DNA from 2 places in the Phaeospirillum tilakii genome. Region 2 is predicted to be linked to the other one. Evidence: predicted binding sites of a transcription regulator. Region 2 holds the regulator's gene; the other holds the start of a gene.
What was found. Region 2 encodes LexA, which represses DNA repair genes until DNA is damaged. Its sites were predicted from a motif close to ATGTTCTANTTTGGTTC; they were not measured.

Region 1: a site for LexA is predicted at 5,260-5,276, ahead of ACFSNB_RS02245 (ImuA family protein). Genes of this name have one in related genera too.

Annotation. Positions count from the first base shown of each region.
Region 1 is NZ_JBHUIY010000003.1:36,968-46,805, forward strand. It holds gene ACFSNB_RS02235 (error-prone DNA polymerase) at 1-3,002, opposite strand, end outside; gene ACFSNB_RS02240 (Y-family DNA polymerase) at 3,098-4,573, opposite strand; gene ACFSNB_RS02245 (ImuA family protein) at 4,494-5,225, opposite strand; gene ACFSNB_RS02250 (flagellar basal body P-ring protein FlgI) at 5,418-6,494, opposite strand; gene ACFSNB_RS02255 (site-specific DNA-methyltransferase) at 6,661-7,746, shown strand; gene ACFSNB_RS02260 (bi-domain-containing oxidoreductase) at 8,033-9,838, shown strand, end outside.
Region 2 is NZ_JBHUIY010000025.1:27,251-37,088, reverse strand. It holds gene ACFSNB_RS12665 (anthranilate synthase component II) at 1-26, shown strand, start outside; gene trpD (anthranilate phosphoribosyltransferase) at 28-1,056, shown strand; gene trpC (indole-3-glycerol phosphate synthase TrpC) at 1,061-1,873, shown strand; gene ACFSNB_RS12650 (NADH:flavin oxidoreductase/NADH oxidase) at 1,960-3,066, shown strand; gene lexA (transcriptional repressor LexA) at 3,269-3,976, shown strand; gene ACFSNB_RS12640 (hypothetical protein) at 3,979-4,188, shown strand; gene ACFSNB_RS12635 (Lrp/AsnC family transcriptional regulator) at 4,298-4,825, shown strand; gene ACFSNB_RS12630 (RsmB/NOP family class I SAM-dependent RNA methyltransferase) at 5,017-6,315, opposite strand; gene ACFSNB_RS12625 (AMP-dependent synthetase/ligase) at 6,544-8,385, opposite strand; gene ACFSNB_RS12620 (M3 family oligoendopeptidase) at 8,453-9,838, shown strand, end outside.

The DNA of each region.
Region 1 (9,838 bases), on a different contig from region 2:
GTGACGCCCTCCTCGCTCTGCACCCGGCCGCGCACGGCGAGGCAGCGGGCGGACAGCACCAGCGGACGCGCCGCCTCGAACAGGGCCGGCCACACCACGATGTTGGCGAAGGCGGTTTCGTCCTCCAGGGTCAGGAACACCACCCCTGCGGCGGTGCCGGGGCGCTGGCGGGTCAGCACCAGCCCGGCCACCGTCGCCCGGCCGCGCCGGCCGGGCAGCGCGGCGGCGGGGATCAGGCCGGGCAGCGTCAGCGCCGGGCGCAGCAGGGCCAGCGGGTGGCAGCGCAGCGACAGGCTCAGGCTGGCGTAATCGGCCGCCACCTCCTCGCCGGGGGCGGCCTCGGGCAAGCGGACGGGCGGCTCGGCCGGCTCCAGCCCGGCCAGCAAGGGCGGCGGGGCGGCGCAGGCGGCGCGCACCGCCCACAACGCCGCCCGCCGCGACAGGCCGAGCGAGGCGAAGGCGTCGGCCCGGGCCAGGGCTTCCAGCGGCTCGGGGCCGAGGGCGGCGCGTTCGGCCAGCGCCTGCGGCGAGGCATAGCCCCCGGCGCGGTGGCGGAGCAGGCGGCGGGCGGCGGCCTCGCTCAAACCGTGGATCTGGCGCAGGCCGAGCCGCAGCGCCGGGCCGGGCGGCTCCAGGGTGCAGTCCCAGGCGCTGGCATTGATGTCGGCGGGAAGGATCGCCACCCCGTGGGCGGCGGCGTCGCGGACGATCTGGGCCGGGGCGTGGAAGCCCATCGGCTGGCTGTTGAGCAGGGCGCAGGCGAACGCCGCCGGGTAATGGCATTTCAGCCAGGCCGAGACATAGGCGAGCTGGGCGAAGGCGGCGGCGTGGCTTTCCGGGAAGCCGTATTCGGCGAAGCCCTCGATCTGGCGGAACACCCGCTCGGCGAAATCGGCGGCATAGCCGCGTGCCACCATCCCGGCCACCAGCTTGTCGCGGAACGCCGCCACCTGCCCGGTGCGGCGGAAGCTGGCCATCGAGCGGCGCAGCCGGTCGGCCTCGGCCGGGGTGAAGCCGGCGGCGACGATGGCGATCCGCATCACCTGTTCCTGGAACAGCGGCACCCCCAGGGTGCGGTGCAGCACGGCGCGCAGTTCGGGCGAGGGATAGTCCACCGCCTCCCTGCCGGCGCGGCGGCGCAGATAGGGATGGACCATCTCGCCCTGGATCGGGCCGGGGCGGACGATCGCCACCTCGATCACCAGATCGTAGAAGCAGGCCGGGCGCAGCCGGGGCAGCATCGCCATCTGCGCCCGGCTTTCGACCTGGAACACCCCGATCGCATCGGCCCGGCCCAGCATGCGGTAGACCGCCGGATCCTCGGCCGGCACCGTCGCCAGGGTCACCTTCCGGCGGTGATGGGTCTCCAGCAGGGCGAAGGCGCGGCGGACGCAGCTCAGCATGCCGAGCGCCAGCACATCGACCTTCATCAGGCCGAGGGCGTCGATGTCGTCCTTGTCCCATTCGATCACGGTGCGGTCGGCCATCCGCGCGTTCTCGATCGGCACCAGCTCGTCGAGGCGGTCGCGGCAGATCACGAAGCCGCCGACATGCTGCGACAGATGGCGGGGAAAGCCGATCAGCTCGGCGGCCAGGGCCAGGGTGCGGGCCAGCAGCGGCTGGTCGGGATCGAGCCCGAGCGCCCGCACCTGCGCCGGATCGGGAACCTCGCGGCCCGAGCCCCAACGGGCACGGGCCAGGGCGCCGACCACGTCGTCGGACAGGCCGAGCGCCTTGCCGACATCGCGCAGCGCCGAACGGGCGCGGGTGCGGATCACCGTCGCGGTCAGCGCGGCATGGTCGCGGCCATAGCGGGCATAGAGGTACTGGATCACCTCCTCGCGCCGCTCATGCTCGAAATCGACGTCGATGTCGGGCGGCTCGTCGCGGGCGTCGGAGATGAAGCGGGCGAACAGCAGGTCGAACCTGGCCGGATCGACATGGGTGATGAACAGGCAGAAGCACACCGCCGAATTGGCCGCCGAGCCCCGCCCCTGGCACAGGATGCCGTGGCGGCGGGCGAAGCCGACCAGATCGTGGACGGTGAGGAAATAGGGGGCGTAATCCTTGCGCCCGATCAGATCGAGTTCGTCGGCCAGCGCCGCCGCCACCTTGGCCGGCACCCCGTCGGGATAGCGTCGCGCCGCCCCCGCGCCCACCAGCCGCTCCAGCCGCTGGTGCGGGGTCAGCCCGTCGCCGCACTCCTCGGCCGGATAGGCGTAACGCAGCTCGTCGAGCGAAAACCGGCTGCGCGCGACGATGACGAGGCTGTTGGCCAGCGCCTCGGGCCAGGGAGCGAACAGCCGGGCCATCTCCGCCGGGGATTTGAGATGGCGCTCGGCATTGGCCTCCAGCCGCCAGCCGGCCTCGTCCACCCGGCAGCCCAGCCGCAGCGCGGTCAGCACGTCCTGCAACGGCCGGCGGGCGGGATGGTGGTAGAGCACGTCGTTGACCGCGACCAGCGGCGTGCCGCAGACCCGGGCCAGGTCGGCCAGCCGGCCGATCCGGCGCCGGTCGTCGCCGTCGAGCCGGGCCCGCGCCGCCAGGAACACCCGCCCCGGCGCCCGCGCCGCCCAGTCGGCCGCCTCGGCGGCGAAGGCGGCGTCGGGCCGCTCCGGCGGCAGCAGGATCAGACTCTGCCCCTCGGACGCGGCGAGCAGATCGGCCCGCGTCAGCCGACAGGATCCCTTGCCGGCGCGGCGGCGGCCGAGGGTCAGCAGCCGGGTCAGCCGGGCATAGGCGGCACGGTCAGTGGGATAGCACAGCAGCGCCGCCCCATCGGCGGGATCGAGCCGCGCCCCCACCACCAGCCGGAGCCCGGCCTGCCGCGCCGCGACATGGGCGCGGACGATGCCGGCCAGCGAGGCGTGATCGGCCAGCCCCAGCGCGGCGAGGCCGAGCGAAGCCGCCTGAAGCACCAGTTCCTCGGGATCCGACGCGCCGTGGCGGAAGCTGAAATTGCTGACCGCCTGAAGCTCGGCATAGGCGGGCGCCGCCCGCACCCGGCCGGGGCAAGGCCCCGGCCCCCCTTCCTTTCGATCAGGGGTGGGTCCGGGAGGCTCCGCCTCCCGCTCGGGGCGCGGGGCGGACGCCCCGCTCATGGGAACAGCCCGTGCAGATACCAGCCGCGCTCCCCGGCCTGGAACAGCCAGAACCGGGCGCCGCCTTCGTCCTCGACCAGATAATAATCCCGCGCCGGACCGGGCCGGCGCCACCATTCGTCGGCGATGCGCTCGACCCCCTCGGCCCGCGCCAGCCGATGGGTGCGCCGCCGCCAGCGGAACGCGGCGGGAGGAGAGCCGACCACCTCGACCGGCTCGGGCCGCGCCAGCAGCCGCACCGGCCGGCGGCCGGACGGCCAGCCCCCGGCCACGGCGGCGGCCGGCGCCACCGCCGCCACCGCCCGTTCCGGCAAATGGCTCGGCCGGGGCGCCGGCCGGGCGATGCGGTCGAAGCCGAAGCGGTTGCCGAGGGCATCGACCAGCCGGCCGAGGGCGTCGGTACAGGTCTCCTCGGGCGGACGGTCGAGCGCGCTCTGGGCCGGATCGAGCGGGGCCAGCCCGTCCGGGGTCAGGATCACCGCCTCGATGCCGAACCCCGGATCGAGCCGGGGCAGGGCTTCGGCCAGCAGGCGCCGCAGCGGCCCCGGGGCGCGCGTCGGCCGGCCGGTGCCGACCGCCACCGCCGGACGGGTTCCGTCCACCCGCCACGCCGTCACCGTCAGCTGGCGCAGGCCGAGCCCGTCCGCCTCCAGCCGGCGGCACAGCCGTTCAAGCAGCCGCCGCACCGCCTCGGCCAGGTCCTCGGGCCGGCCGAGCGGCTCGGCGAAACGGGCGCCGACCCGGCGGTCGGGCGCGGCCCGGCGCGGCGACAGCGGCTCGGGCAGGGACCCGAAGGCCTGATCGAGCCGCCGGACCGGCTCGGGGCCGAACCGCGCCACCAGCCCGGCGCGCGGCAACGCGACGAGATCGCCGATCCGGCGCAGGCCGAGCCGGGCCAGGGCGGCGACGGTGTCGGGATCGAGCCGCAGCGCCGCCAGCGGCAGCGGCGCCAGCGCGGCGCGCTGGCCGCCGGGCGGCAGGCAGGGCGCGGCCGGATCGCCGAAGCGGGCCCAGGCCCAGGCGGCGCCGGGGGTGTCGGCCAGGGCGGCGCGGGCGCTGTAGCCCTCGGCCGCCAGCCCGGCGACCAAAGCGGCCAGCAATTCCGCCTCGCCGCCGAACAGATCGGCGCAGCCGCTGACGTCGAGCCACAGCCCGTCCCCCGGCGGGGTCGGATCGGGCGCGGCCCACGGGGTGAAGGAATCGCACCAGCCGGCGAGGCGGTCGCGCTCGGCGGCATCGGCGGCCGGATCGGCCGGGGCGAGACGCAGCCCCGGCAGCATCGCCCGGGCATCGGCAACCACCAGACCGGGCCGCAGCCCCGCCCGCGCCGCCGCCGCGCCGACCGCACTCAGCGCGCGGCGCGGGCCGGCGGCGACCAGGGCGAACGGCACCTCATCCGGCGGCGCGGCCCCGGCCCGGCGCAGCCGTTCGACCGGCAGCCGGGGCAGCCAGACGGAGACCACCCGTTTCATCGACCCACTCCAGCTCCCAGCTTGCGATGGTGCCGTCGGCCTCGGCCGCCAGCCCGCGACAGCACCGCAGGGTCACCCGCCAGCGCCAGCTTTCGATGCACGCGCCCGGATTGGCCGCCGCCGTCACCCGCCAGCGGCTTTCGGCGACGCCGCCCCGCTCGCCTTCGCCCAGCAGCAGGGCGGTCACCCCCGAGGCGCGGGCGGCGAGATGCAGCCGCCGCGCCGCGATCGGGGCGATGCCGCCGCTTTCGACCAGCACGGCGGCCAGATCGCGGCAGCGCAGCCCTTCCTCGGCCGCCCACAGCGCCGCGTCCCCCCGCAGCGGCCGGGCCAGCAGCAGCCGGGCCGGCGTCAGCCCCAGCCCGGCCAGCCCGGGCGGATAGAGATCGGCATCGGCGCCGATCCACAGCACCGGCTTGGCGCAGTGCGCCGCCAGCCGCCCCAGCAGCATTGCGGCGAAGGCGGTCGCCGCCCCGTCGCCCGCCGCGCCGGCAAGATCATGCAGCCCGCCGAGGGTCAGGCCGCCGCGCGGCAGCCGGCGATCGATCGCCGCCACCCCGAGCGGCAGCACCCCGGCCGGCGCCGCCCCGCCCCCACCTTCCAGGGCGGCGATGCGGGCGCGCAGGGCGGCAAGGGCGGGAGCGGCCGACACCGGGAACCTCCTGGATGTTCCCGGAACGTTCGCAGAACAAAATCAGGAAGTCAAGCGCGGGCTCTGCCCGCACCCGCCAAGGGCCGAAGGCCCCTGGCCCCCTGCGATGGTCGGGCACGGCAAACGGAAAAGGAATGGGATCCAAGGGCCTTGCGGCCCTTGGCGGGTGCGGGCAGCGCCCGCGTTTTCGCCTCAGCGGGAAACCAGTTCGGCGTCGAAGCCACCGGCGGCGCGCACCGCCTGAAGGATGGCGATGCGGTCGAGCACCGGCACCCCGGCGGCATCGAGGGCGGCGAGCAGATCGCCGACGGTGCCGCCGCGCGGGGTGGCGATCACCTGCCCGTTCTGGCTGATCTCGATCTCGCTGCGCGGCACCACCACGGTGCGGCCGCCGGAGGAGAACGGCGCCGGCTGCGACACCTGCGGCGCCTCGCTGATCCGCACCGTCAGCGGACCGTGGCCGATCGCCACCGGGGCGAGCGGGATGTCGAGCCCGGCCACCACCGTGCCGCTGCGCGGATCGACCACCACCTGATGGCTGGCGCGGTCGGGGGTCAGCGGGGCGGATTCGATGCTGGCGATCAGGTTGGCCGGGCCGTCGGGGAAATCGGGCGGCACCGTCACCCCCACCGCCGCATTGTCGAGCGGCCGGGCCAGCTTGCGGCCGAGGGCGGCGTTGATCGCGTCGGCCACCCGCCGCGCGGTGGTGAAATCGGGACGGTTGAGCAGCACCTGGACCTGACCGCCCGGCCCCAGCGCCAGCGGCAAATCGCGTTCGATCACCGCGCCGCCGGCGATCCCGCCGGTGGTCGGGCTGCCCCGGGTGACGCTGGCGGCCATCCCCACCGCCGAGAAGCCGCCGGCATTGATCGGACCTTCGGCGATGGCGTAGGTCTGGCGGTCGTTGCCCTCCAGCTCGGTCGGGGTCAGCACGCCCCCGGCCAGCGAGCGGGCGTCGCCCAGCGCGGCGACGGTGACGTCGCCCCGGCCGCCGGCGCGCAGGCCGGGGGCCAGCCGGGCGGTGACCATCACCACCGCGCTGTCGCGGCCAAAGCGCAGGCCGGGGGGCAGGTTGACCCCGGCCGGCGGACGGCTGTCGCCGGTGCCGGGCAGGCCGACCACCAGACCGAGCGCGCTGAAGCTGGCCTCGCCCATCCCGCCGATGCGGGCGACGTCCTTGACCCGCACCGTCTGCGCCGTGGCACCGCCGGCCAGGGCCGCCAGCAGGCCGAGCGCCAGGGCCAAAGCCAGGATTGCGTTCCGTTTCATGCCGGTTCCTCCCGCAAGTGCCGGACACGCGCGCCTCGGCGCGACGGCCCTTGAGGATTAAGTCAGGCTTCACGGCCGGCGGGTCAATATCGCCGTGACGATTCCGGCCGGGCGCAAGCGGGAGCGAGGGTTGACGGCGGCCGGCGCTTCCCCGACAGTGGCCGCCATGTCCCTGCCGCTCGATACCCTGCTCGACGGAGACTGCGTCGAGACGATGGCCCGCCTGCCGGCGGGGTCGGTCGATCTGGTGTTCGCCGATCCGCCCTACAACCTCCAGCTCGGCGGCGACCTGCTGCGGCCCAACGCCAGCCGGGTCGCCGGGGTCGAGGAGGAATGGGACCGCTTCGCCGATTTCGCCGCCTACGATGCCTTCACCCGCGCCTGGGCCGAGGCGGCGCGGCGGGTGCTGAAGCCGGACGGGGCGCTGTGGGTGATCGGCAGCTACCACAACATCCACCGCGTCGGCGCGATCCTCCAGGATCTCGGCTTCTGGCTGCTCAACGACATCGTCTGGCGCAAGACCAACCCGATGCCGAACTTCAAGGGCACCCGCTTCACCAACGCCCACGAGACCCTGCTGTGGTGCGCCCGTTCGGCCGAGTCCCGCCCGACCTTCAATTACGCGGCGATGAAGACCCTCAACGACGATCTCCAGATGCGCAGCGACTGGATGCTGCCGCTGTGCGTCGGGCCGGAGCGGCTGAAGACCGACGGGCGCAAGACCCACCCGACCCAGAAGCCGGAATCCCTGCTCTACCGGGTGATCCTCGCCACCACCCGCCCCGGCGAGGTGATCCTCGACCCGTTCTTCGGCACCGGCACCACCGGCGCCGCCGCGATCCGGCTCGGCCGTCATTACATCGGCTGCGAGCGCGACCCCGATTACATCGCCGCCGCCCGCGCCCGCCTCGCCGGGGTGACCCCGGTCGAGGATCCGGCGCTGCTGATCACCCCCTCGCGCCGCAGCGAGCCGCGCATCCCGTTCGGCGCGGTGCTGGAGGCCGGGCTGCTGCGGCCGGGCGACACCCTGCATGGCGGCCGGCGCGGCGCGATCGAGGCCACCATCGCCGCCGACGGCAGCCTGTGCCACGGCGACCAGCGCGGCTCGATCCACAAGATCGGCGCGGCGGCCCAGGGGGTGGCGTCCTGCAACGGCTGGACCTTCTGGCATTACCGCGACGAGGCCGGCCAGTGGCAGCCGATCGACGCCCTGCGCGAACGGATCCGCGCCACCGCCAAGGGGCGGGACTGAGCGCCGCCGGCAACGCCCGGCGGGCGCGGGGAGGATCTGCGCTTTTCTACCCGAGGGAGTGACAGCGGCGGCGATCCGGGCTAAGAGACTTTCAGCCCCCCCGCGGGGCTGCCGCCCAGGCCCCGCCTGGAGGCTCGCGCCTCCAGACCTCCTCTGTTTTCGAAAAAAAGGGGGTCCGGGGCATCGCCCCGGTTGGGTTTGGGCGAAAGCCCAACAAGGGAGCGGTCAAGCCCAACCGCCGCTGGTATAAGACCGTGCCACCAGCCGTGAGGGGAAAGACAAGGCGATGAAGCAGGTGATCCAGAGCGCCCGGTCGGGCAAATTGTCGCTGCGCGAGGTGCCGCCGCCGCGGGTGCGGGCCGGGCATCTGCTGGTGGCGACCCGGGCCTCGGTGATCAGCGCCGGCACCGAGCGGATGGTGATCGATTTCGCCCGCAAGAGCCTCGCCGCCAAGGCCCGCTCGCGCCCCGATCTGGTGCGCAAGGTGCTGGACAAGGCCCGCCGCGACGGCGTCGCCGCGACGATCAAGGCGGTGATGGCCCGGCTCGACGAGCCGTTGCCGCTCGGCTATTCCGCCGCCGGGCGGGTGGTGGCGGTCGGGGCCGGGCTCGAAGGCGCCTTCCAGGTCGGCCAGCGGGTGGCGGTGGCCGGGGCCGGGCTCGCCAACCATGCCGAACTCAACGTGGTGCCGGCGGCGCTGGCCGCCCCGGTGCCCGACGACGTCAGCGACGAGGAAGCCGCGTTCGGCACCGTCGCCGCGATCGCCATGGCCGGGATGCGCTCGCTTGAAGCCCAGTTGGGCGACGTGGTGGCGGTGATCGGGGTCGGGCTGATCGGCCAGCTCGCGGTCGGGCTGCTGGCGTTGCAGGGGGCGCGGGTGGTGGCGTTCGACACCAACCCGGCCCGGCTGGCCCTGGCCCGCCGGATGGGGGCCGAGCTGACCCTCGACCCCACCGCCGAGGGGATCGACAGCGCGGTGGCGGCGCTGTCGGGCGGGATCGGCTGCGATTCGGTGCTGATCGCCGCCGCCACCGAGTCGTCCGAGCCGCTGGCGCTGGCGGCTTCGCTGGCGCGCGACCGCGCCCGGGTGGTGATGGTCGGCAAGGTCGGCACCGAGTTCGACTATGCCGCCTTCATGAAGAAGGAACTGAGCCTCAGCGTGTCGCGCTCCTACGGCCCCGGCCGCTACGATCCCGACTTCGAGGGGGCCGGAATCAAATATCCGGTCGGCTGGGTGCGCTGGACCGAGACCGAAAACCTGCGCGAGGCGGTGCGGCTGATGGGGCGCGGCCGGCCGGGCCGGCTCGATGTCGGCGCGCTGATCACCCACCGCTTCCCCTTCGCCGCCGCCGAGGCCGCCTACACCCTGGTCACCGAGGGGGGCGAGCCGCATCTCGGCGTGGTGCTGACCTATGACGAGGCGGGCGCCTCGCTCCCGGCGGCGCCCGCCTTCCCTGCCCCCGCCGCCGCCCCGGCCGGGCGCTGCGTGCTGGGGATGATCGGGGCCGGCGCCTTCGCCCGCACCGTGCTGCTGCCCGAACTGGTCCGCCTGCCCGGGGTCGAGCTGCGCACCCTGTGCACCCAGCGCGGCGCCAGCGCCGAGCACGGCCAGCAGACCTTCGGCTTCGCCCACGCCACCACCGACCTTGACGCGGTGCTGGGTGATCCCGCCATCAACGCGGTGCTGATCGCCACCCGCCACGGCAGCCACGCCGAGCTGACCGCCCGCGCCCTCGCCGCCGGCAAGGCGGTGCTGGTCGAAAAGCCGCTGGCGATGGATCAGGCCCAGCTTGAGCGGGTGATCGCGGCGCGACAGGCCTCCGCCGCCTTCTTCCTGGTCGGCTTCAACCGCCGCTTCGCCCCGCTGGTGGGGTCGATGCAGGCCCATCTCGCCCGCCATGCCGGACCGCGCCTGATCCAGATCCGGGTCAATGCCGGCGCGGTGCCGCCCGAGTCCTGGGTCAACGCCGCCGACGAGGGCGGCGGGCGGATCCTCGGCGAATTGTGCCATTTCGTCGATCTCGCCCGCGCTTTGGCCGGGGCGCCGATCGTCACCGTCGCGGCCGAGGCGGTCGCCGCCGGGCCGGGACCG
Region 2 (9,838 bases):
CGGTCGCCCCCGGGGTGGCGGCCTGAGATGAGCGCGATCGGCGTGATCAGGCCGGTGCTGGCGCGGGTCGCCCTGGGCGAGAGCCTGTCCGAGGCCGAGGCCGAGGCGGTGTTCGCCGAGATCATGTCGGGCGAGGCGACGCCGGCCCAGATCGGCGGCCTGCTGATGGCGCTCCGGGTGCGCGGCGAGACGGTGGCGGAAATCACCGGCGCCGCCCGCATCATGCGGGCCAAGTCGCTGCCGGTCGCGGCCCCGGCCGACGCGATCGACACCTGCGGCACCGGCGGTGACGGCTCGGGCACCTACAACATCTCGACCGCCGCCGCCTTCGTCGTCGCCGGCTGCGGCGTGCCGGTGGCCAAGCACGGCAACCGTGCCCTGTCGTCGAAATCGGGCTCGGCCGACGTGCTGGCGGCGCTCGGGGTCAATCTCGACGCCGACCTCGCCTTGGTGCAGGAATCGCTCGCCACCAACCATATCGGCTTCCTGATGGCGCCGCGCCATCACAGCGCGATGCGCCACGTCGCCGGCCCCCGGGTCGAACTGGGCACCCGCACCCTGTTCAACCTGCTCGGCCCGCTGGCCAACCCGGCCAACACCCGGTTCCAGGTGATCGGGGTGTTCGCCGAACGCTGGGTCGAGCCGCTGGCCGAGGTGCTGGGCCGGCTCGGCTCGGAGCGGGCCTGGGTGGTGCATGGCAGCGACGGGCTCGACGAGCTGACCACCACCGGCCCGAGCACGGTGGCCGAGCTGCGGAACGGCCGGGTCCACCGCTTCACCGTCACCCCGGAACAGGCCGGCCTGCCCCGCGCCGACGCCGAGGCGCTGAAGGGCGGCGACGCCGCCGCCAACGCCCAGGCGCTGCGCGCCCTGCTCGGCGGCGCGCCCGGCGCCTATCGCGACATCGTCGTGCTCAACGCCGCCGCCGCGCTGGTGGTGGCGGGCCGGGCCGGGGATCTCGCCGCCGCCGCCCGGCTGGCCGAGCATTCCATCGACAGCGGCGCCGCCGCCGCCTCCCTCAATCGCCTGATCGCGATCACCAACCGGATCTCCTGACACCATGTCCGCATTGCCCACCATTCTCGACCGGATCTGCGGGGAAAAGCGCAAGCTGGTCGCCGAACACAAGGCCCACCGTCCGATTCAGGAATTGCTGAACCGGGCCCAGGACCAGGCGCCGCCGCGCGGCTTCGCCCAGTCCCTGACCGACAAGGTCGCGGCGGGCGGCTTCGGCGTGATCGCCGAGATCAAGAAGGCCTCGCCCTCGGCCGGGGTGATCCGCCCCAATTTCCAGCCGGCCCAGATCGCCCGCGCCTATCAGCGCGGCGGCGCCGCCTGCCTGTCGGTGCTGACCGACACCCGCTTCTTCCAGGGCAGCGACGCCGATCTCGGCGCCGCCCGCTCGGCCTGCGACCTGCCGGTGCTGCGCAAGGATTTCCTGGTCGATCCCTATCAGGTGGTCGAGGCCCGGGCGCTCGGCGCCGATTGCGTGCTGCTGATCGTCGCCGCCCTCAGCGACGAGGATCTGGCCCAGATGGAATCGGTCGCGCTCGGCTACGGCATGGACGTGATCCTCGAGGTGCATGACGAGGCAGAACTGGAACGGGCGCTGAAGCTGCGCTCGCCGCTGATCGGCATCAACAACCGCGACCTCAAGGTGATGCGCACCGACATCGCCACCACCGAGCGGCTGGTGCCGCTGCTGCCGCCCGACCGGGTCGCCATCTCGGAAAGCGGGCTGGAAAGCCCGGCCGACCTCAAGCGGATGGCCGATGTCGGGGTGCGGCGCTTCCTGATCGGCGAGTCGCTGATGCGGCGCACCGACGTCGAGGAGGCGCTGCGGGTGCTGCTGGCCGGCGCCTGCGCCGGCTGACCCTGGCGGCGCCGTCCGCCGCGATCCGCGACCGGGACGGCGCCAGCCCCCCGCCGGCAGCCGGTCCCCAGCCCAGGAGGAACCGCATGTCGGCCTTGTTTTCCCCCTTCACCCTGAAGAGCGTCACCCTGCGCAATCGCGTCGCGGTGCCGCCGATGTGCCAGTACAGCGCGACCGACGGTCTCAGCAATGACTGGCACTGGGCCCATTACGCCGGGCTCGCCCGCGGCGGCGCCGGACTGGTGATCGTCGAGGCCACCGCAGTGGCGCCCGAGGGACGGATCAGCCCGGCCTGCCTCGGCCTGTGGAACGACGCCCAGGCCGAGGGGCTGGCCCGCATCGCCGCCCAGATCAAGGCGGCCGGCGCGGTGCCGGGAATCCAGATCGGCCATGCCGGCCGCAAGGCCAGCGCCAACCGGCCATGGGAAGGCGACGACCACCTCCCCGCCGACGATCCGCGCGCCTGGCCGATCCTCGCCCCCTCGGCGGTGGCGTTCGGCGCCAACCTGCCCCGGGTGCCGCGCGCGATGGATCTCGCCGACATCGCCCGGGTGCGGGCCGATTTCGTCGCCGCCGCCCGCCGCGCCCTCGCGGCCGGGTTCGAGTGGCTCGAACTGCATTTCGCCCACGGCTATCTCGGCCAGAGCTTCTTCTCGCCCCATTCCAACCATCGCACCGACGGCTATGGCGGCGACCTCGCCGGGCGCTCGCGCTTCCTGTTCGAGACGCTGGAGGCGGTGCGGGCGGTCTGGCCCGATTCGCTGCCGCTGACCGCCCGCTTCGGGGTGATCGAATATGACGGCCGCGACGAACAGACCCTGGCCGAGTCGATCACCCTGGCCCAGGGCTTCCGCCAGCGCGGCCTCGACCTGCTCAGCGTCAGCGTCGGCTTTTCCACCCCGGAGGCCTCGATCCCGTGGGCGCCGGGCTTCCTCGCCCCGATCGCCGGCCGGGTGCGGGCCGAAACCGGTCTGCCGGTCGCCTCGGCCTGGGGGCTCGAATCCCCCGCGATCGCCGAACGGGTGGTGGCCCAGGGCCAGCTCGATCTGGTGATGATCGGCCGCGCCATGCTGGCCGATCCGCATTACCCCTACCGCCTCGCCCAGGCGCTGGGGGTCGAACGGCCGTCCTGGGTGCTGCCAGCGCCCTACGCCCACTGGCTGGCGCGCTATCGGCTGTATCAGGGGGACTGACGCGGGCTCCGCCCGCCCCCGCCAAGGGCCGCAAGGCCCTTGGATCCCTTTGGGGGTCGGGCATGGACACGCCTGTCAGCCTGGGCGGAACCCGCATCCTCTCTGCGGCGGAACGCTTGACGGCAGGGTGGAACATGGGTAGAACAAAGCGAGGTTGTTTAGGCTTTGTTCCTGATGGCTCCGCCCTGAAAGGATGCCCGGCATGCTGACCCGCAAACAGTACGAGTTGCTGATGTTCATCGATCAGCGACTGCGCGCCACCGGGGTGTCGCCATCCTTCGACGAGATGAAGGACGCGCTCGACCTCAAGTCGAAATCGGGGATTCACCGCCTGATCACCGGGCTGGAGGAACGCGGCTTCATCCGCCGCCTCGCCCACCGCGCCCGGGCGCTGGAGGTGCTGCGCCTGCCCGACAACCGGGCCGACAGCGCCCCGCCGCCCGCCCCGGCCCGGCCGTTCTCGCCGACGGTGATCAAGGGCAGCTTCTCCCAGGTGCTGACCGGGGCGCCGATCGCCGGCCCGGCCGACGCGGTGGCGCTGCCGCTGTACGGCAAGATCGCCGCCGGCACCCCGATCGAGGCGCTGCGCGACCATTCGACCAGCATCGACGTGCCGGCCGCCCTGCTCGGCAGCGGCAACCATTACGCCCTGACGGTCGAGGGCGATTCGATGATCGACGCCGGCATCCTCGACGGCGACGTGGTGGTGGTGCGCAGCTGCGATCTGGCCGAGGCCGGCACCATCGTCGTCGCCCTGATCGACGACAGCGAGGTGACGCTGAAACGGCTGCGGCGCAAGGGCGGCTCGATCGCGCTGGAGCCGGCCAACAAGAAATACGAGACCCGGATCTTTCCTCCCGACCGGGTCAAGGTCCAGGGCCGGCTGGTCGGCCTGCTGCGGTCCTACTGACCATGGCCGCCCCTCGCCCCCTGCGCTTCGGCTTCACCGTCGACGGCCGGCCGGCGACGGAAGAACCGGCGGCGATGTGTGTCACCTATCTCGGCCGGACCAGCCGCCGCGCCGCCGAGGCCGACGCCCGCCGCCGCTTCGAGGAATGGCGCCGCCTCGCCAGCCCACTGGCGCGCCGTTGGTCGGCCGATCAGGTTGTGCTCATTCCTTAGGCAATCCCGGTTTTCTGCGGAAAACATGACCGGAGGAAAGGTAAGGGCTTGCTGGGACGGGACTCCGTAATATAATTTCGCGCACTTTCGAAGCTTGCGGAGTTTTTTGATGCAGCGGGTCAAGCTCGACCGGATCGATCGCCGTATTCTCGCCGATCTCCAGGCCGACGGCCGGATGACCAATGTCGAGTTGGCGCGACGGTCGGGGATCTCGGCCCCCCCCTGCCTGCGGCGGGTGCGGGCGCTGGAGGAGACCGGCTACATTCGCGGCTACCATGCCGACATCGATCCGACGGCGCTCGGCTACACCGTGACGGTGTTCGCCCAGGTCGGGCTGAGCAGCCAGGCCGAGGCCGACCTCAAGGCGTTCGAGGATCTGACCAATTCCTGGCCGGAAGTGCGCGAATGCCACATGCTGGCCGGCGAGACCGACTTCCTGCTGAAGGTGGTGGCGCGCGACTGGGACGATTACCAACGCTTCCTCACCACCCGCCTGACCGCCGCCCCCAACATCAGCCACGTCAAAAGCGCCCTGGCGATCCGCAGCGCCAAGGTCCAGCCGGGCGTGCCGATCGACGTCAACGAGGGCGACGAGCCCGAGCCGCTGGCCGACGAGGACATCCAGGACGCGTCATAGGCGGGCTTGACCCGCCATCCCCATGTCAAGCCAAACCGCGCCCCTGGATGCGCGGATCAAGTCCGCGCCTGACGGAGAAGAGCGCCCCGCTCCTCCATGATGAACCAAAAAAGAAGGGGGTCCGGGGCATCGCCCCGGCCGGGCCCGCGGGCGGGAGCCCGCGTAACATCGCAGTGTGGCGGGAGCCCGCCTCAGGCCGGCAGCCGTTCCAGCACCTGGGCGAAAAACCCGTCGGTCTGGTGACGCAGCGGGGTCAGGCGCAATCCGTCCCCCTCGACCGGACAGGGCGTGCCGAGGGTTTCGGCCCAGGCCTGGGCCACCGGCACGATGCGGAAATCGGGATGGGCGGCGAGGAAGGTCGCGACCTGCCCTTCGTTCTCCTCGGTCATCACCGAGCAGGTGGCATGGATCAACCGGCCGCCGGGACGGACCAGCCGGGCGGCGCTGGCGAGGATCGCCTGCTGCCGGCCGACCAGTTCGAGCAGATCGGCCTCGCCCAGTTGCCATTTGGCGTCGGGATTGCGGCGCCAGGTGCCGGTGCCGGTGCAGGGGGCATCGACCAGCACCCGGTCGAACGAGCCGGCCGAGCGTTTGATCCATTTGTCGGATTCGCCGCCGATCACCCGGCGGGTGACATTGTGGACCCCGGCGCGGCGCAGACGGTCGCCGGCGCGATCGACCCGCCATTCGGCGACGTCGCAGGCCACCAGCCGGCCCTTGTTGGCCATCTCGGCGGCCAGGGCCAGGGTCTTGCCGCCGGCCCCGGCGCAATAATCGACCACCGCCATCCCCGGCCGCGCCCCGACCAGCAGCGCCACCAGCTGCGAGCCCTCGTCCTGCACCTCGACCAGCCCGTCGCGCCACGCCTGGACCTGGACCAGCGCCACCCGCGAGGCCAGCCGCAGCCCGAGCGGCGACAGAGCGGTGGGGGTGGCCTGGATCCCCTCGGCCGCCAGCGCGGCGATCGCCTGCTCGCGCGTCGCCTTCAGCCGGTTGACCCGCAGGTCGAGCGGGGCCTCGTCGCGCATCGCCCCCATCTCCTCGGCGAGCCGGTCGCCGAACAAAGCGGCGAGACGCGGCGCGATCCAGGCCGGATATTCGCCCCGCACCTCGGGCGGCATCTCGTGATGGAACAGCGAACGGGTCTCGCGCAGCCACTCGATCATCCGGGTTTCGTCCGGCTCGGGCGGCCAGGCGGAATGCGGCCCCCGGAACAGATCCGGCGTCACCGGCTCGCCCTGGAAGGCGAGATCGGCCAGCACCCGGGCCCGGCTGCCGCCCTCGGCCTCGCAGCGGGCGATCCACCAATCGAGCCGGGCCTGAGCGCGCAGCACCCGCCACACCCGCTCGGCGATGGCGCGGCGGTCCTTGGCGCCGATGTAGCGGCGTTCGCGGAAATAGGCGGCGGCGGCGGAATCGGCCGGCCGGGCCGATTTCTCGATCGCGGACAGGACCTCGATGGCGGCCTGGAGACGGGCGGCGGGAGTCATGGGGCAAAACACCTGATCGGCAAGGGAAAAAGCGCCCCGCCGGACGGGGGCGGCGACGTGACGGCGCAACGCGGCGGGGGACGGCCCCACTCATAAGGCAACCGCCCGGCCGAAAGCAACAGCCACGGCCGGAGCCGATGCCCCCCCCCTTCCGACAAAAACAAAGGGGGTCCGGGGCATCGCCCCGGTTGGGTTTGGGCGAAAGCCCAATCGTTCCCGGGCGGCGGACTACATCGCGTCAACCCGCGACCGCGCCGCGCGGGCGGTGGCGCGGTCCTCGTACATGCCGTCGAGGATTTCGGCGTGGCTCTCGCGGATCAGGTGGCGGCGGATCTTCATCGTCGGGGTCAGCAGCCCGTTCTCGACCGAGAACGGCTCGGCCAGCACGGCGAAGCGGCGGATCCGCTCGACCGGGGCGAGACGGGCATTGACCTGCTCGACCGCCATCGCGATCTCGGCCTTGAGGCTGGGATGCTCGATCACCACCCCGCCCGGCCGGCTGCCCAGCGCATGGGCCACCCGGTCGGGCTCGGGTACGATCAGCGCCACCAGATGGGGGCGGCGGTCGCCATGCACCATCGCCTGGGCGATGCCGGGCTGAAGGGTCAGCAGGGTCTCGATCCGCTGCGGCGAGACGTTGTCGCCGCCGGAATTGACGATGATGTCCTTCTTGCGGTCGGTGATGCGCAGACAGCCATCGGCCTCGATCACCCCGATGTCGCCGGTATGCAGCCAGCCCTCGGCATCGATCGCGGTGGCGGTGGAGACCGGATCCTGCCAGTAGCCCTGCATCACCAGTTCGCCGCGCACCAGGATCTCGCCATCGTCGGCGATGCGCAGCTCGACATCGTCGAGCGCCGGGCCGACCGTATCGGGCCGCTCCTGGCCGGGGCGGTTGACGCTGATCACCGGGGCGGCCTCGGTCTGGCCGTAGCCCTGGAGGATCCGCACCCCGAGCGAGAGGAAGAACCGCCCGACCTCGGGCGACAGCGGCGCGCCGCCCGAGACGAACGCCTTGAGCCGGCCGCCGAACCGCTCATGGACCTTGCGCCGCACCAGCCGGTCGAGCACCCGGTCGGCGATGGCGTCGAGCGGGCCGAGCCGGCCGCGCTGGTCGAGCCGGCGGCCGCCCAGCCGCAGCGCGGCGCTGAACAGGCTGCGCTTGGCCTGACCGCTCTTGGCCAGCCCCTTGAGGATCCGGCTGCGCATCGTCTCGTAGAGGCGGGGCACGGCGGTCATGATGGTCGGCCGCACCTCGAGCATGTTGGCGGCCAATTGCTCGATGCTGTCGGCACAATGGATGCTGGCGCCGATCGCGATCGGCAGATAGAGCCCGGCGGTGTGCTCGTAGGCGTGCGACAGCGGCAGGAACGACAGGAACACCTCGTCCTGGTCGATGCCGCGATTGAGGTCGTGGACCAGCCGGGCCGCGCCGGCACAGTTGTGCAGGATCGAGCCGTGCGACTGCATCACCCCCTTCGGCACCCCCCCGGTGCCGGAGGTGTGGATGATACAGGCGGTATGGCGGCGGGTCAGGGCGCGCACCCCGGCGCGCAGGGCGGCGAAATCGCCCTCGGCCCGACCGCGCCCCAGCACCTCGTCCCACAGATGGCGGGTGATGCCGGGGGGCGCCTCGGCGAACGGGGAATCGATCAGGATCACGTCGGGCCGGGCCGGCACCTCGGCGGCGGCGGCCAGCACCCGCATCGCCAGCGCCGTGCTCGACACGATCGCCAGCCGCGCCCCGGAATTGGCCAGGATGTGGGCGTGGTCGGCCACGGTGTTGGTGGTGTAGGCCGGCACGGTGATCGCGCCGACGGTCATGATCGCCAGATCGGCGATCGCCCATTCCGGCCGGTTCTCGGCGATCAGGGCGACGCGGTCCCCCGGCCCGACTCCCAACGCGGACAGCCCGGCGGCCAGGGCAAGCACCTGCTCGGCGGTGGCGCGCCACGAGCGCGCCCGCCATTCCCCCTGCCGTCGCGCCACCAGAAACGGCTTTTCCCCCAGTCGCTCCGCCTGATCGAAGAACATCCCGGGCAGGCTGGTCCAGGCGCGAATATCCTCCATGCGACGATCTCCCTGTTCCCCGCTAACAGTGATACCTATATTCGCGCACGGCACAAGGAGGTTGCGCATGACTCATCACGGTTCCGCAGGTGCGAACGAAGCCCTTCCGGAATGGGACCTGTCCGATCTGTATCCTGGAACGGACTGCCCGCAACTGGATCGGGACCTGAGCGAGGTCGCCACCGCCGCCAAGGGGTTCGAGACCCGTTTCGCCGGCCAGCTCGCCAGCCTCGACAGCGCCGGCTTCGCCGCGGCGATCGCCGAATATGAGCGGATCGGCGAGGTGTTCGGCCGCATCATGTCCTATGCCCAGCTGCATTATGCCGGCAACGTCGCCGACGCCGCGCGCGGGCGGTTCATGCAGGGGATGCAGGAGCGGGTCACCGACATCTCGACCCACACCCTGTTCTTCACGCTGGAAATCAACCGGCTCGACGACGCGACGCTGGAACGGCTGCTGACCGACCCGGCGGCGGCGCGCTATGCCCCCTGGCTGCGCGACCTGCGGGTGTTCCGGCCGCACCAGCTTTCCGACGAGCTGGAAAAGATGCTGCACGATCTGCATGTCTGCGGCACCGCGGCGTGGCACCGGCTGTTCGAGGAAACCATCGCCCGGCTGCGTTTCCCGGTCGGCGGGGCCGAACTGACCTCGGCCGAGGCGCTCAACCTGCTGTCCGACCCCGACCGCGCCAAGCGCGAGGAAGCCGGCCGCGCGCTCGGCCGGGTGCTGGGCGACAATGCCCCGCTGTTCGCCCTGATCACCAACACCCTGGCCAAGGAGAAGGAGGTCGACGACCGCTGGCGCGCCTATCCCCGGCCGCAATCCTTCCGCAACCTCGCCAATCAGGTCGAGGACGGGGTGGTCGATGCCCTGGTCGCGGCGGTGAAGGACAATTACGCCCACACCGCCCATCGCTATTACGCGATGAAGGCCCAATGGCTCGGGCTCGACAAACTGAGCCACTGGGACCGCAACGCCCCGCTGCCGGACGACAACGACCGGCTTTATTCGTGGGACGAGGCGCGCGGGCTGGTGCTCGACGCCTATGGCGCCTTCTCGCCCGAGCTGGCCGCGCTCGGCCGCCGCTTCTTCGACAATCCGTGGATCGACGTGCCGCCCCGCCCCGGCAAGTCGCCCGGCGCCTTCGCCCATCCCACCGTGCCGTCGGCCCATCCCTATCTGCTGCTGAACTACATGGGCCGCAGCCGCGACGTGATGACCCTGGCCCACGAACTGGGCCACGGCGTCCATCAATTGCTGGCCGCCGGCCAGGGGCCGCTGCTGTCCGACACCCCGCTGACCCTGGCCGAGACCGCCTCGGTGTTCGGCGAGATGCTGACCTTCCGCGCCCTGCTCGACCGCGAGACCGACCCGGCCCGCCGCCGCATCCTGCTGGCCGGCAAGGTCGAGGACATGCTCAACACCGTGGTGCGCCAGATCGCCTTCTACGAT